2 regions of the Pseudomonas arabinosi genome follow, and region 1 is predicted to be linked to the other one. Evidence: predicted binding sites of a transcription regulator. Region 1 holds the regulator's gene; the other holds the start of a gene.
The links. The regulator FliA, encoded in region 1, starts transcription of late flagellar genes. The targets are predictions, from matches to a motif close to CTAAAGTTTNNNNNNNNNNNGCCGNTAA.

Region 2: a site for FliA is predicted at 1,759-1,786, ahead of ACMXYJ_RS29235 (Maf family protein). Genes of this name have one in related genera too.

Annotation. Positions count from the first base shown of each region.
Region 1 is NZ_CP180480.1:2,115,646-2,121,755, reverse strand. Features, by position in the region: gene ACMXYJ_RS09885 (chemotaxis protein CheA) at 1-2,194, opposite strand, end outside; gene ACMXYJ_RS09880 (protein phosphatase CheZ) at 2,232-3,020, opposite strand; gene ACMXYJ_RS09875 (chemotaxis response regulator CheY) at 3,051-3,422, opposite strand; gene fliA (RNA polymerase sigma factor FliA) at 3,590-4,330, opposite strand; gene fleN (flagellar synthesis regulator FleN) at 4,327-5,157, opposite strand; gene flhF (flagellar biosynthesis protein FlhF) at 5,274-6,110, opposite strand, start outside.
Region 2 is NZ_CP180480.1:6,281,733-6,287,842, forward strand. Features, by position in the region: gene rng (ribonuclease G) at 1-994, opposite strand, end outside; gene ACMXYJ_RS29235 (Maf family protein) at 1,052-1,648, opposite strand; gene mreD (rod shape-determining protein MreD) at 1,852-2,343, opposite strand; gene mreC (rod shape-determining protein MreC) at 2,343-3,464, opposite strand; gene mreB (rod shape-determining protein MreB) at 3,643-4,680, opposite strand; gene gatC (Asp-tRNA(Asn)/Glu-tRNA(Gln) amidotransferase subunit GatC) at 4,895-5,182, shown strand; gene gatA (Asp-tRNA(Asn)/Glu-tRNA(Gln) amidotransferase subunit GatA) at 5,199-6,110, shown strand, end outside.

The DNA of each region.
Region 1 (6,110 bases):
CGAGAATCAGCGCAATGCGGCCGTCACCGGTGATGGTGGCGCCGGACATGCCCGGAGTTCCCTGGAGCATTTTGCCCAATGGCTTGATGACCACTTCTTCCTGGCCCACCAGTTGATCGACGACGAAGCCGATCCGCTGAGTGCCCACCGAAAGGATCACCACATGGCCTTCGCGCTGCTCTTCATGAGCGGCAGAGGCGACCAGCCAGCGTTTGAGATAGAACAACGGCAGCGCCTTGTCCCGCACGATCACCACTTCCTGGCCGTCCACGACGTTGGTGGTCGACAGGTCGAGGTGGAAGATCTCGTTGACGTTCACCAGCGGGAACGCAAACGCCTGGTTGCCCAGCATGACCATCAGCGTGGGCATGATCGCCAGGGTCAACGGGACCTTGATGACGATCTTCGAGCCCTTGCCCTTGGTCGAATAGATATTGATGGTGCCGTTGAGCTGGGCGATTTTGGTTTTCACCACGTCCATGCCCACGCCGCGTCCGGAGACATCGGAAATTTCGGTCTTGGTCGAGAAACCCGGCGCGAAGATCAGGTTGAAACAATCGGATTCGCTGAGGCGATCCGCTGCATCCTTGTCCATCAAGCCTTTCTTCACGGCAATGCCGCGCAGAACATCGGCGTCCATGCCCTTGCCGTCATCGGAGATGGACAGCAGGATGTGGTCGCCTTCCTGTTCAGCGGACAGGATTACCTTGCCGCTGCGAGGCTTGCCCATCGCTTCACGCTCGGCCGGCTCTTCAATACCGTGGTCGACCGAGTTGCGCACCAAGTGGACCAGCGGGTCGGCCAGGGCCTCGACGAGGTTCTTGTCGAGGTCGGTTTCTTCGCCGACCAGTTCCAGGTTGATCTCTTTCTTGAGCTGGCGAGCCAGGTCGCGAACCAGACGCGGGAAGCGCCCGAAGACCTTCTTGATCGGTTGCATCCGGGTCTTCATGACCGCGGTTTGCAGGTCGGCCGTGACCACGTCGAGGTTCGACACGGCCTTGGACATGGCTTCGTCGCCGCTGTTGAGGCCCAGACGGACCAAGCGGTTACGCACCAGTACCAACTCGCCGACCATGTTCATGATTTCGTCGAGACGCGCGGTGTCGACCCGCACGGTGGTCTCGGCTTCGCTGGCCGGTTTTTCCGGTGGCGGCGCGGCCGGGGCACGCGCCGGAGCCGGTGCAGCAGCAACAGACTTTGGCGCTTCGGCTTTAGGCTCGGGCGCTTTGGCGACGGGTTTCGCAGCCGGTGCTGGCGCCTTGGCGACAGGAGCAGAAACCACTGCGCCAGTGCCGACCTCGGTGAACTTGCCTTTGCCGTGCAATTCGTCGAGCAGCGATTCGAACTCGTGATCGGAGATCAGATCGCCGCCAGCCGCTTTAGCAGTGGGCGCAGCCGGGGCCGGGACCGCGGCAATGGCCGATTCCAGCGCATCAACGGCAAAGTTGCCCTTGCCGTGCAGCTGATCGAGCAGTGCCTCGAACTCGTCGTCGGTGATATCGGAGCTGTCGCCTGCCGCTTTCGGGGCAGCCGGTGCGGCTGGCGCCGGGGCTACCGCATCGACGGCGAACTGGCCTTTACCGTGCAGTTGATCGAGCAACGACTCGAACTCGGCATCGGTGATTTCGTCGCTGCCCGCCGCATTGCTGCTCGGCGCTGGCACAGCTGCCGGGGCTTCTGCCTGAGCCTTGACGGCGTTCAGCGAGTCCAGCAGTTGTTCGAATTCATTATCGGTGATGTCACCCGATTCGCTTTCAGCAGCCGGTGTTTCGACCACGTCGGCAACCGGTGCAGCTTCTGCCGCCTGCGGCTCGGCCAAACGGGCCAGAGCGGCCAGCAATTCAGGCGTGGCAGCCGTGATCGGGCTGCGCTCGCGGACTTCGGTAAACATACCGTTCACCGCATCCAGCGCTTCGAGAACCACGTCCATCAGTTCCGAGTCGACGCGACGTTCACCCTTGCGCAGGATGTCGAACACGTTCTCGGCGATGTGACAGCACTCCACCAGCTCGTTGAGCTGGAGGAAGCCGGCGCCTCCTTTTACAGTGTGAAAACCGCGAAAAATTGCATTGAGCAAGTCCGCATCATCGGGTCGGCTTTCAAGCTCGACCAGCTGTTCGGACAGTTGCTCTAGAATCTCGCCGGCCTCAACCAGGAAATCCTGAAGGATCTCTTCATCGGCGCCGAAGCTCATTAAGGGGGTGCTCCTAAAGGTCTAAAAACCTAAAAACCTAAAATCCAAGACTGGATAGCAAATCGTCCACATCGTCCTGACCGGACACAACGTCTTCTCTTTTATCGGCATGAATCTGCGGACCTTCACCCTGAGAGAGATGTTTTTGCGGATCTTTTTCTGCCAGCATCGCTTCACGGTCATGTTCGATGCCCGCAAAGCGGTCCACCTGACTGGCCATAAGCACGAGCTTGAGCAGGTTGCTTTCAACTTCGGTGACCAATTGGGTCACACGCTTGATCACCTGACCGGTGAGGTCCTGGTAATCCTGAGCGAGCAGGATGTCGTTGAGGTTGCCCGACACAACGCGATTGTCTTCGCTGCTGCGTGTCAGGAAACCGTCGACTCGCCGGGCCAGCTCGCGGAACTCTTCAGCCCCGACTTCGCGACGCATGAACCGTCCCCAGTCGGTACTCAAGGCCTGGGCTTCGTTGCTCAGGCCATTGACCAGCGGCGTGGCGTTTTCCACCAGGTCCATGGTGCGGTTGGCTGCAGCTTCGGTCAGCTTGACCACATAACCCAGACGCTCGGTGGCGTCCGTGATCTGCGAGACTTCCTCGGCTTGCGGCATGTGCGGGTCAATCTGGAAATTGACGATCGCGCTATGCAGCTCGCGAGTGAGCTTGCCCACTTCCTGATACAGGCCACGGTCACGGGTCTGATTGAGCTCATGGATCAGTTGCACAGCGTCGCCGAACCTGCCTTTTTCAAGGCTTTCGACCAGTTCGACCGCGTGTTTTTTCAGAGTCGATTCGAAATCGCCCTGTGAAGACTCGTTATGCTCCATAGCTCCCCCGTGGCGGACTTGCTTTGCACATCAACCGATGCGTTCGAAGATCTTTTCAATCTTGTCTTTCAACGCCTGAGCCGTGAATGGCTTGACCACATAACCGTTCACACCCGCCTGAGCGGCTTCGATGATTTGCTCGCGCTTGGCTTCGGCCGTGACCATCAACACCGGCAGGTGTTTGAGTTTTTCATCGGCACGCACGTGGCGCAGCAGATCGATACCGGTCATGCCGGGCATGTTCCAGTCCGTTACCAGAAAGTCGATGCTGCCGCTGTTGAGAACCGGAATGGCAGTAGTGCCATCGTCGGCCTCGACCGTGTTGGTGAACCCAAGGTCACGCAACAGGTTTTTAATGATCCGCCGCATCGTTGAGAAGTCATCAACGATGAGGATTTTCATGTTCTTGTCCAATTCGACCTCCAAGCAGTCTTAAACGCGCCCAGCACCTGGACACGCCATTTCAATCAATCCGGCAAAGCACTCAATGACTGTCTGGAGCACAACAGATCGGGACCGGTACGGTTCAACACCCCACCAGCCGCGTTCGCAGTGTCCCCACACTGCCTTCAGCGCGCTCGCCACTCCCCCAAACGCCCCCGCAAACGGGCCGCGCACTGGCTGTGTAACTGGCTGACCCGAGATTCGCTGACCCCCAGGACCTCACCGATTTCCTTGAGATTCAACTCTTCGTCGTAGTACAGCGCCAACACCAGTCGCTCACGCTCCGGCAAATTGGCAATCGCGTCCGCCAGCGCCGCCTGGAAGCGTTCATCTTCCAGATCGCGTGACGGCTCGAGATGAGCACTGGCGCCATCCTCGTGCAGCCCTTCGTGTTCGCCGTCCTGCAACAGATCGTCGAAACTGAATAGCCGGCTGCCCAGGGTGTCGTTCAAAATCCCGTAATAATCGTCGAGACTCAATTGGAGTTCGGCCGCAACCTCGTGATCTTTAGCGTCACGACCGGTTTTAGCTTCAATCGAGCGAATGGCGTCGCTGACCATCCGGGTATTGCGGTGGACCGAACGTGGCGCCCAGTCCCCCTTGCGTACTTCGTCGAGCATCGCGCCACGGATTCGAATACCCGCGTACGTCTCGAAACTCGCGCCTTTGCTGGCGTCGTATTTGGTCGACACTTCAAGCAGGCCGATCATCCCGGCCTGGATCAGATCTTCAACCTGGACACTGGCTGGCAAACGCGCCAGCAAGTGATAGGCAATGCGTTTAACCAGTGGCGCGTAACGCTCGATCAGCTCGTACTGCGCATCACGTGCCGACTTCTTGTAGAGGTTATAGCCACTGGCTGTCATAGCACGGGTCCTGCGGTTTGTTGCACGAGGCGCTCGACGAAAAACTCCAGGTGCCCGCGCGGGTTCGCAGGCAGTGGCCAGGTATCGACCTTCTGTGCAATGGCCTTGAACGCCAGTGAGCACTTGGAACGCGGGAAGGCTTCGTAGACGGCGCGTTGCTTCTGCACAGCCTTGCGCACACTTTCGTCGTAAGGCACCGCGCCAACGTATTGTAAGGCGACATCAAGAAAGCGATCCGTGACCTTGGTCAACTTGGCGAACAGGTTGCGACCTTCCTGCGGGCTCTGGGCCATGTTGGCCAGGACGCGGAAGCGGTTCATGCCGTAATCGCGGTTCAGCAGTTTGATCAGTGCGTAGGCATCGGTGATCGAGGTCGGCTCGTCGCAGACCACCAGCAAGACTTCTTGCGCTGCGCGGACGAAACTGACGACCGAGTCACCAATGCCCGCAGCGGTGTCGATCACCAGCACGTCGAGGTTGTCGCCGATATCGCTGAACGCCTGGATCAGGCCGGCGTGTTGGGCCGGGCTCAAATGAACCATGCTCTGTGTGCCGGACGCGGCCGGGACGATGCGGATGCCGCCAGGGCCTTGCAACAGTACGTCGCGCAGCTCGCAGCGGCCTTCGATCACGTCGGCCAAAGTACGTTTGGGTGTCAGTCCCAGCAGGACGTCGACGTTCGCCAGCCCCAGATCGGCGTCCAACAGCATGACGCGTCGACCGAGCTCTGCTAAAGCCAGGGACAAGTTCACTGACACGTTAGTCTTCCCGACGCCACCTTTGCCGCCGGTCACCGCGATCACCTGTACGGGATGCATGCTGCCCATGAATTTTCTTTACCTTGTCTTACTTAGACGGAGGCCACATTACTGGCTGCGCGTTCACTAACTGAACAATGCATGGCAGACCATCGATGTAGGTACAAAAACTGTTCATTAATACCTCAGCCGACCTGCTTGGTCGGGCTGTGGTAAATATCAGCGAACATGTCAGCCATGGCTTCTTCGCTGGGTTCTTCTTGCATTTGCACGCTTACGGCGCGACTGACCAACTGATGACGACGCGGTAGATGCAAATCATCCGGAATCCGCGGGCCATCGGTCAGGTAGACCACCGGCAATTCATGACTGATGGCCAGGCTCAACACCTCGCCCAGACTTGCCGTTTCATCCAGTTTAGTCAGGATGCAGCCAGCGAGCCCACAACGCTTGTAACTGTGATAAGCGGCCGTTAGAACCTGTTTCTGGCTGGTGGTTGCCAAAACCAGATAATTTTTCGATTTGATGCCACGACCGGCCAGGCTTTCGAGCTGCATGCGCAGTGCCGGATCGCTGGCCTGAAGGCCCGCGGTATCGATCAGCACCACGCGTTTGCGCAGCAAAGGCTCAAGCGCCTGCACCAGCGATTGGCCCGGATCGACATGCGTCACTGACACATTGAGGATCCGGCCCAACGTCTTGAGTTGTTCCTGAGCACCAATTCGATAGCTGTCCATGCTGACCAGCGCGATATTCTGCGCGCCGTACTTGAGCACGTAACGGGCCGCGAGCTTGGCCAGGGTGGTGGTCTTGCCCATGCCGGCGGGGCCGACCATGGCAATCACGCCACCCTCTTCCAGAGGCTCGACTTCCGGTGTGGCGATCATCCGCGCCAGGTGTGCCAGCAACATGCGCCAGGCCTGACGAGGCTCTTCAATATCGGTAATCAGCGCCAGCAAATCGCGCGACAACGGGCCGGACAGACCGATGCGTTGCAGGCGACGCCAAAGATTGGCCTGGGC
Region 2 (6,110 bases), 2.8 Mb from region 1:
GCAGCTGGCGAGCAATGGCGGTCGCGGCTTCGAGGTTGGTCTTGAAAATGGTTTCTTCGAGGTTGCGATGACCGACGAACGCCCCGGTGTTGACGTCGATGGTGCTCATGGCTTCCGCCGGATCGACCACCAGGTAACCGCCGGATTTCAGCGGGACTTTGCGCTCCAGTGCTTTCTGGATTTCATCTTCGACGCCGTACAGGTCGAAGATCGGCCGCTCACCCGGGTAATGCTCAAGACGATCGGCGATTTCCGGCATCAACTCGGCGACGAACTGCGTGGTTTTCTGGAAGGTTTCCCGGGAGTCGATCCGGATCTTCTCGATCTTCGGGCTCACCAGGTCACGCAAGGTGCGCAGCGCCAGGCCGAGGTCTTCGTAGATCACACTCGGCGCGCTGATGGTTTTGATCTGCTCGTTGATCTGATCCCAGAGACGACGCAGGTAGCGAATGTCCATGAGGATTTCATCGGCACCGGCACCTTCGGCAGCGGTACGCAGGATGAAGCCACCGGCCTCTTGAATGCCTTCTTTGGCCACACAATCGGTGACCACTTGTTTGAGTCGTTCGCGCTCGGCTTCGTCTTCGATCTTCAACGAAATGCCAACGTGCGCCGTGCGCGGCATGTACACCAGATAACGCGATGGAATCGACAACTGAGTCGTCAGGCGTGCGCCTTTGGAGCCGATCGGGTCCTTGGTGACTTGCACCACCAGGCTCTGACCCTCGTGAACCAGAGCGCTGATGCTCTCGACCGCCGGGCCTTCGCGCAGGGAGATTTCCGAGGCGTGAATGAACGCGGCGCGGTCCAGTCCGATGTCGACGAATGCCGCCTGCATGCCGGGCAATACCCGCACGACCTTGCCTTTATAGATGTTGCCGACGATCCCGCGCTTTTGCGTGCGCTCGACGTGGACCTCTTGCAGAACACCGTTTTCAACCACCGCCACGCGCGATTCCATCGGCGTGATGTTGATCAGGATCTCTTCACTCATGGCAGGGTCTCGTTCAGGCATGTTCACGATAATGGCCGCATCTTGTCAGTACGACGCTCAACGCGCGTTAAGGGTTTGCCAACAGGGTATGCCGAAATGGCCCAGCAGCTCAGCGGTTTCGCACAGCGGTAACCCGACCACCGCCGAGTAACTGCCATTGAGCCCGGCGACAAACACCGCGCCGAGTCCTTGAATGCCGTAGCCGCCGGCCTTGTCTTGCGGCTCGCCGCTGGCCCAGTAAGCCATCGCTTCATCGCGATTGATGTTGCGAAAACGCACCAGACTGCGCACCACCCGAGACTCGCAACGCTCGCCCTCTCGCACCGCAATCGCCGTCAGGACTTCATGTTCGCACCCGGACAACATCATAAGCATGGCGCACGCCTGGGCTTCATCAACCGGCTTGCCAAGAATTTTTCCGTCCAGCACCACGGCGGTGTCGGCGCCCAGCACGCAAAAATCTGCGTCGGACACGACAGTCCCACGCCCGGCCTCGGCTTTGCCGCACGCCAGGCGCTCGACATAAGCCGTCGGGGATTCATTGTCTAAAGGGGTTTCATCGATGTCCGCGCTGATGGCGGAGAACGGCACGCCGATCTGCGCGAGCAGTTCACGTCGACGCGGCGAGCCTGAGGCGAGGTACAGCTGTTTCATCAAGACATCTCCCTTGTTTAGTGCCCCGCCTCACAAATACTGTTCCTTTTTGGCGGCGTCTGTTGTTGCCATACTGCGTTGCCGCTCCTCGCCATAGCCAGCTATGACTTGTCGCGGCGCCTTGCCTGGCAACAACAGCCACTCGCCAAAAAAGAAACGTATTTGCGAGACAGGGCACCGGTGCGGGCAAATGCCTGACCGAATTAATTGATTTTGTAGCGTCGACGCAAACCGCGCAAACCGTAGCTGACCCATGGCCAGAGCAATGCACTGACCAGTGCAGGCAAGACCAGCGCCAGCGTCGGCTGACGATTGCCGGTCAGGGCGCTGAGCCATAGTTGAACAAGCTGCGCGAGGCCGAAGATCACCAGGATCACCAGGCTCTGTTGCCACATCGGGAACATGCGCAGGCGTTGTTGCAGCGCCAGCACCAGGTATGTGATCAGCGTCAGGATCAACGCGTTCTGGCCCAGCAGCGTGCCATAAAGCACGTCTTCGGCCAGGCCGAGGCACCACGCGGTGGTCATCCCGACTTTCTGCGGCATGGCTAACGCCCAGAATGCCAGCAGCAAGGCCAGCCACAGTGGACGGAGGATTTCCATGAATTGCGGCAGCGGCGAAACGCTGAGCAGCATGCCTATGGCGAACGTCAGCCAGACCATCCAGCCGTTTCGGGAGGCAGTAGCACCAACCATTATTCTCGTCCCCCAGTGGTGGCCGGCGCAGAGACAGGCGGTTTGGCAGCAGGCTTCACGGCAGCGGGTGGCGTGGCCGGCGGTTTAGCGGCCGCAGGTTGCGTCGCGGGCGGCTTGCTGGCGGCAGGTTTCGCAGCAGCAGGATGAGTTGCCGCAGGTTTGGGCGGGGTTGTAGCAGCAGGGGCAGTCGGCGGCGCAACCGGCGTCACGGGCGCAGCAACAGCAGCCGGGACGATGGCAGGTTTCGGCACGGTCGCTGGAATGATCGGTCCACCACCGTGCTGGTCCAAAGCTTCTTGAGCCTGGGCAGCCTCGTTGGCGCGCTCTTCGGCTGTGCGGCCGTCGGTGAATACCAGCAACAGGTAGCGGCTGCGGTTCAGAGCGGCGGTCGGCACGGCACGCACAATAGCGAACGGTTGACCGGAATCGTGAATCACTTCCTTGACCGTCGCCACCGGGTAACCCGCCGGGAACCGCTGCCCCAGACCGGAACTGACCAGCAGATCGCCTTCTTTAATATCGGCGGTATCGGCCACATGTCGCAGTTCCAGGCGTTCCGGGTTACCGGTGCCGCTGGCAATCGCCCGCAGACCGTTGCGGTTCACCTGCACCGGAATGCTGTGAGTGGTGTCGGTCAGCAACAGCACGCGAGAGGTGTACGGCATCAACTCGACCACCTGGCCCATCAGGCCGCGGGCATCGAGCACCGGCTGACCGAGGACCACACCGTCACGCTCACCTTTATTGATGATGATGCGGTGGGTGAAGGGGTTGGGGTCCATGCCGATCAACTCGGCCACTTCGACCTTTTCGTTGACCAGCGCAGAGGAATTGAGCAACTCGCGCAGCCGAACGTTCTGCTCAGTGAGGGCGGCAAGCTTTTGCATGCGCCCCTGCAACAGCAGGTTTTCGGTTTTGAGTTTTTCGTTTTCGGCGACGAGCTCGGTACGGCTGCCAAATTGGCTGGCCACACCCTGCCATAGCCGCTGTGGCAGGTCGGTGATCCAGTAAGACTGCATCAGCACCAGCGACATTTGGCTACGCACTGGCTTGAACAGTGTGAAGCGGGCATCGACCACCATCAGCGCGACCGATAGCACGACCAGCACCAACAAGCGCACGCCCAGTGAAGGCCCTTTGGTGAAAAGCGGTTTAATAAGCCGCTCCTCCCAGGCAAATGTTCTCTTTATTCATACGGCATCAAACCGGCCTGGATGCAGACTGACAGAAGATAAACGCCAACAGGCAGCACTGCAAAGTGCTGCCTGCGCGCCAACAGCATAGATGCGTCGGGCGAGATCACTCGCTCGACAGCAGGTCCATGGTGTGTTTATCCATCATTTCCAATGCACGGCCACCGCCGCGAGCAACACAGGTCAGCGGGTCTTCGGCAACAATTACCGGCAGACCGGTTTCCTGGGCCAGCAACTTGTCGAGGTCACGCAGCAAGGCGCCACCACCGGTCAGCACCAGACCACGCTCAGCGATATCGGAAGCCAGTTCCGGAGGCGATTGCTCCAGCGCACTTTTCACAGCCTGAACGATGGTGGCCAGGGACTCTTGCAGAGCTTCCAGCACTTCATTGGAGTTCAGGGTGAATGCGCGTGGAACGCCTTCGGCCAGGTTACGGCCACGAACGTCGACTTCACGAACTTCGCCGCCCGGGTAGGCAGTACCGATTTCCTGCTTGATGCGCTCGGCAGTGGATTCGCCGATCAGGCTGCCGTAGTTGCGACGCACGTAAGTGATGATCGCTTCGTCGAAGCGGTCGCCGCCAACCCGTACGGATTCGGCATAAACCACACCGTTCAGGGAGATCAGCGCGATTTCAGTGGTACCGCCACCGATATCGACAACCATCGAGCCGCGAGCTTCTTCAACCGGCAAGCCGGCACCGATCGCAGCAGCCATTGGCTCTTCGATCAGGAACACTTCACGGGCACCGGCACCGAGGGCCGACTCACGGATGGCACGACGCTCAACCTGGGTGGATTTGCACGGAACGCAGATCAACACACGAGGGCTAGGCTGCAGGAAGCTGTTTTCGTGAACCTTGTTGATAAAGTACTGCAGCATCTTTTCGCAAACGCTGAAGTCGGCGATCACGCCATCCTTCATCGGACGAATGGCAGCAATGTTGCCCGGCGTACGGCCGAGCATGCGCTTGGCCTCGGTGCCGACAGCAACGACACTTTTCTGGTTACCGTGTGTCCGAATAGCCACAACCGAGGGCTCATTCAGGACGATACCGCGCTCGCGCACGTAAATAAGGGTGTTGGCAGTGCCCAGGTCAATGGAAAGATCGCTGGAAAACATGCCACGCAGTTTCTTGAACATGGGGAAAGGACCCTAGGCAACGCGTGGGTAAAAAAGTGCGGCAAACTCTAACAACGACAGGGATTTTGGGCAAGGCGCCAATATGTTAAATTGGCCGCTTTTCTGTGCACCAACCCCCACAATCGCGGCCTTATGACCGTAGAAATGCGGTAGTGTTCCGACAATCTAACACACGGATAGCATCCGTTCTGTTTTCCTTCCACTGGAGAATCCCATGACGCTTGAACGCTCCGACGTGGAAAAAATCGCTCATCTGGCCTGTCTTGGCCTTAATGATGCCGATCTTCCACACATCACTTCGGCCCTGAACAGCATTCTGGGGCTGGTCGACGAAATGCAGGCGGTCAATACCGACGGTATCGAGCCGCTCGCCCATCCACTGGAAGCCAGCCAGCGCCTGCGTGCAGACGTCGTGACCGAGACCAATCATCGCGAGGCCTATCAGTCCATCGCACCAGCGGTCGAAAACGGCCTGTACCTGGTTCCGAAAGTCATCGACTAAAGGGAAAGAGCCTGCAATGCATCAATTGACTCTGGCCGAGATCGCCCGCGGTCTCGCCGATAAAAAGTTTTCTTCCGAAGAGCTGACCAAAACCCTGCTGGCGCGTATCGCCCTGCTCGACCCTCAGCTCAACAGTTTCATCAGCCTCACCGAAGACCTGGCGCTCCAGCAGGCGAAAGCCGCTGACGCACGCCGGGCCAATGGTGAGAGCGGCGCCCTGCTCGGCGCGCCGATCGCCCACAAAGACCTGTTCTGCACCCAGGGCATTCGCACCAGTTGCGGCTCGAAGATGCTCGACAACTTTAAAGCACCGTACGACGCCACCGTGGTCGCCAAGCTGGCCGCCGCGGGTGCCGTGACCCTGGGCAAGACCAACATGGACGAATTCGCCATGGGTTCGGCCAACGAGTCGAGCTACTACGGCGCAGTGAAAAACCCGTGGAACCTGGAACACGTGCCCGGCGGTTCGTCCGGTGGTTCGGCCGCGGCCGTTGCCGCTCGCCTGTTACCGGCCGCCACTGCGACCGACACCGGCGGCTCGATCCGCCAACCGGCCGCGTTCACCAACCTGACCGGTCTGAAACCGACGTACGGTCGCGTTTCGCGCTGGGGCATGATCGCCTACGCCTCCAGCCTCGATCAGGGCGGCCCTCTGGCCCGCACCGCCGAAGACTGCGCGATCCTGCTGCAAGGCATGGCCGGTTTCGACCCGCAGGACTCCACCAGCATCGACGAGCCCGTGCCTGATTACAGCGCCGGCCTCAACGGTTCGCTGCAAGGCCTGCGTATCGGCGTTCCTAAAGAGTATTTCAGCGCCGGTCTCGACCCACGCATTGCCGAGCTGATCCACAACAGCGTCAAGGAGCTGGAAAAGCTCGGTGCCGTGGTCAAGGAAATCAGCCTGCCGAACATGCAACACGCGATCCCT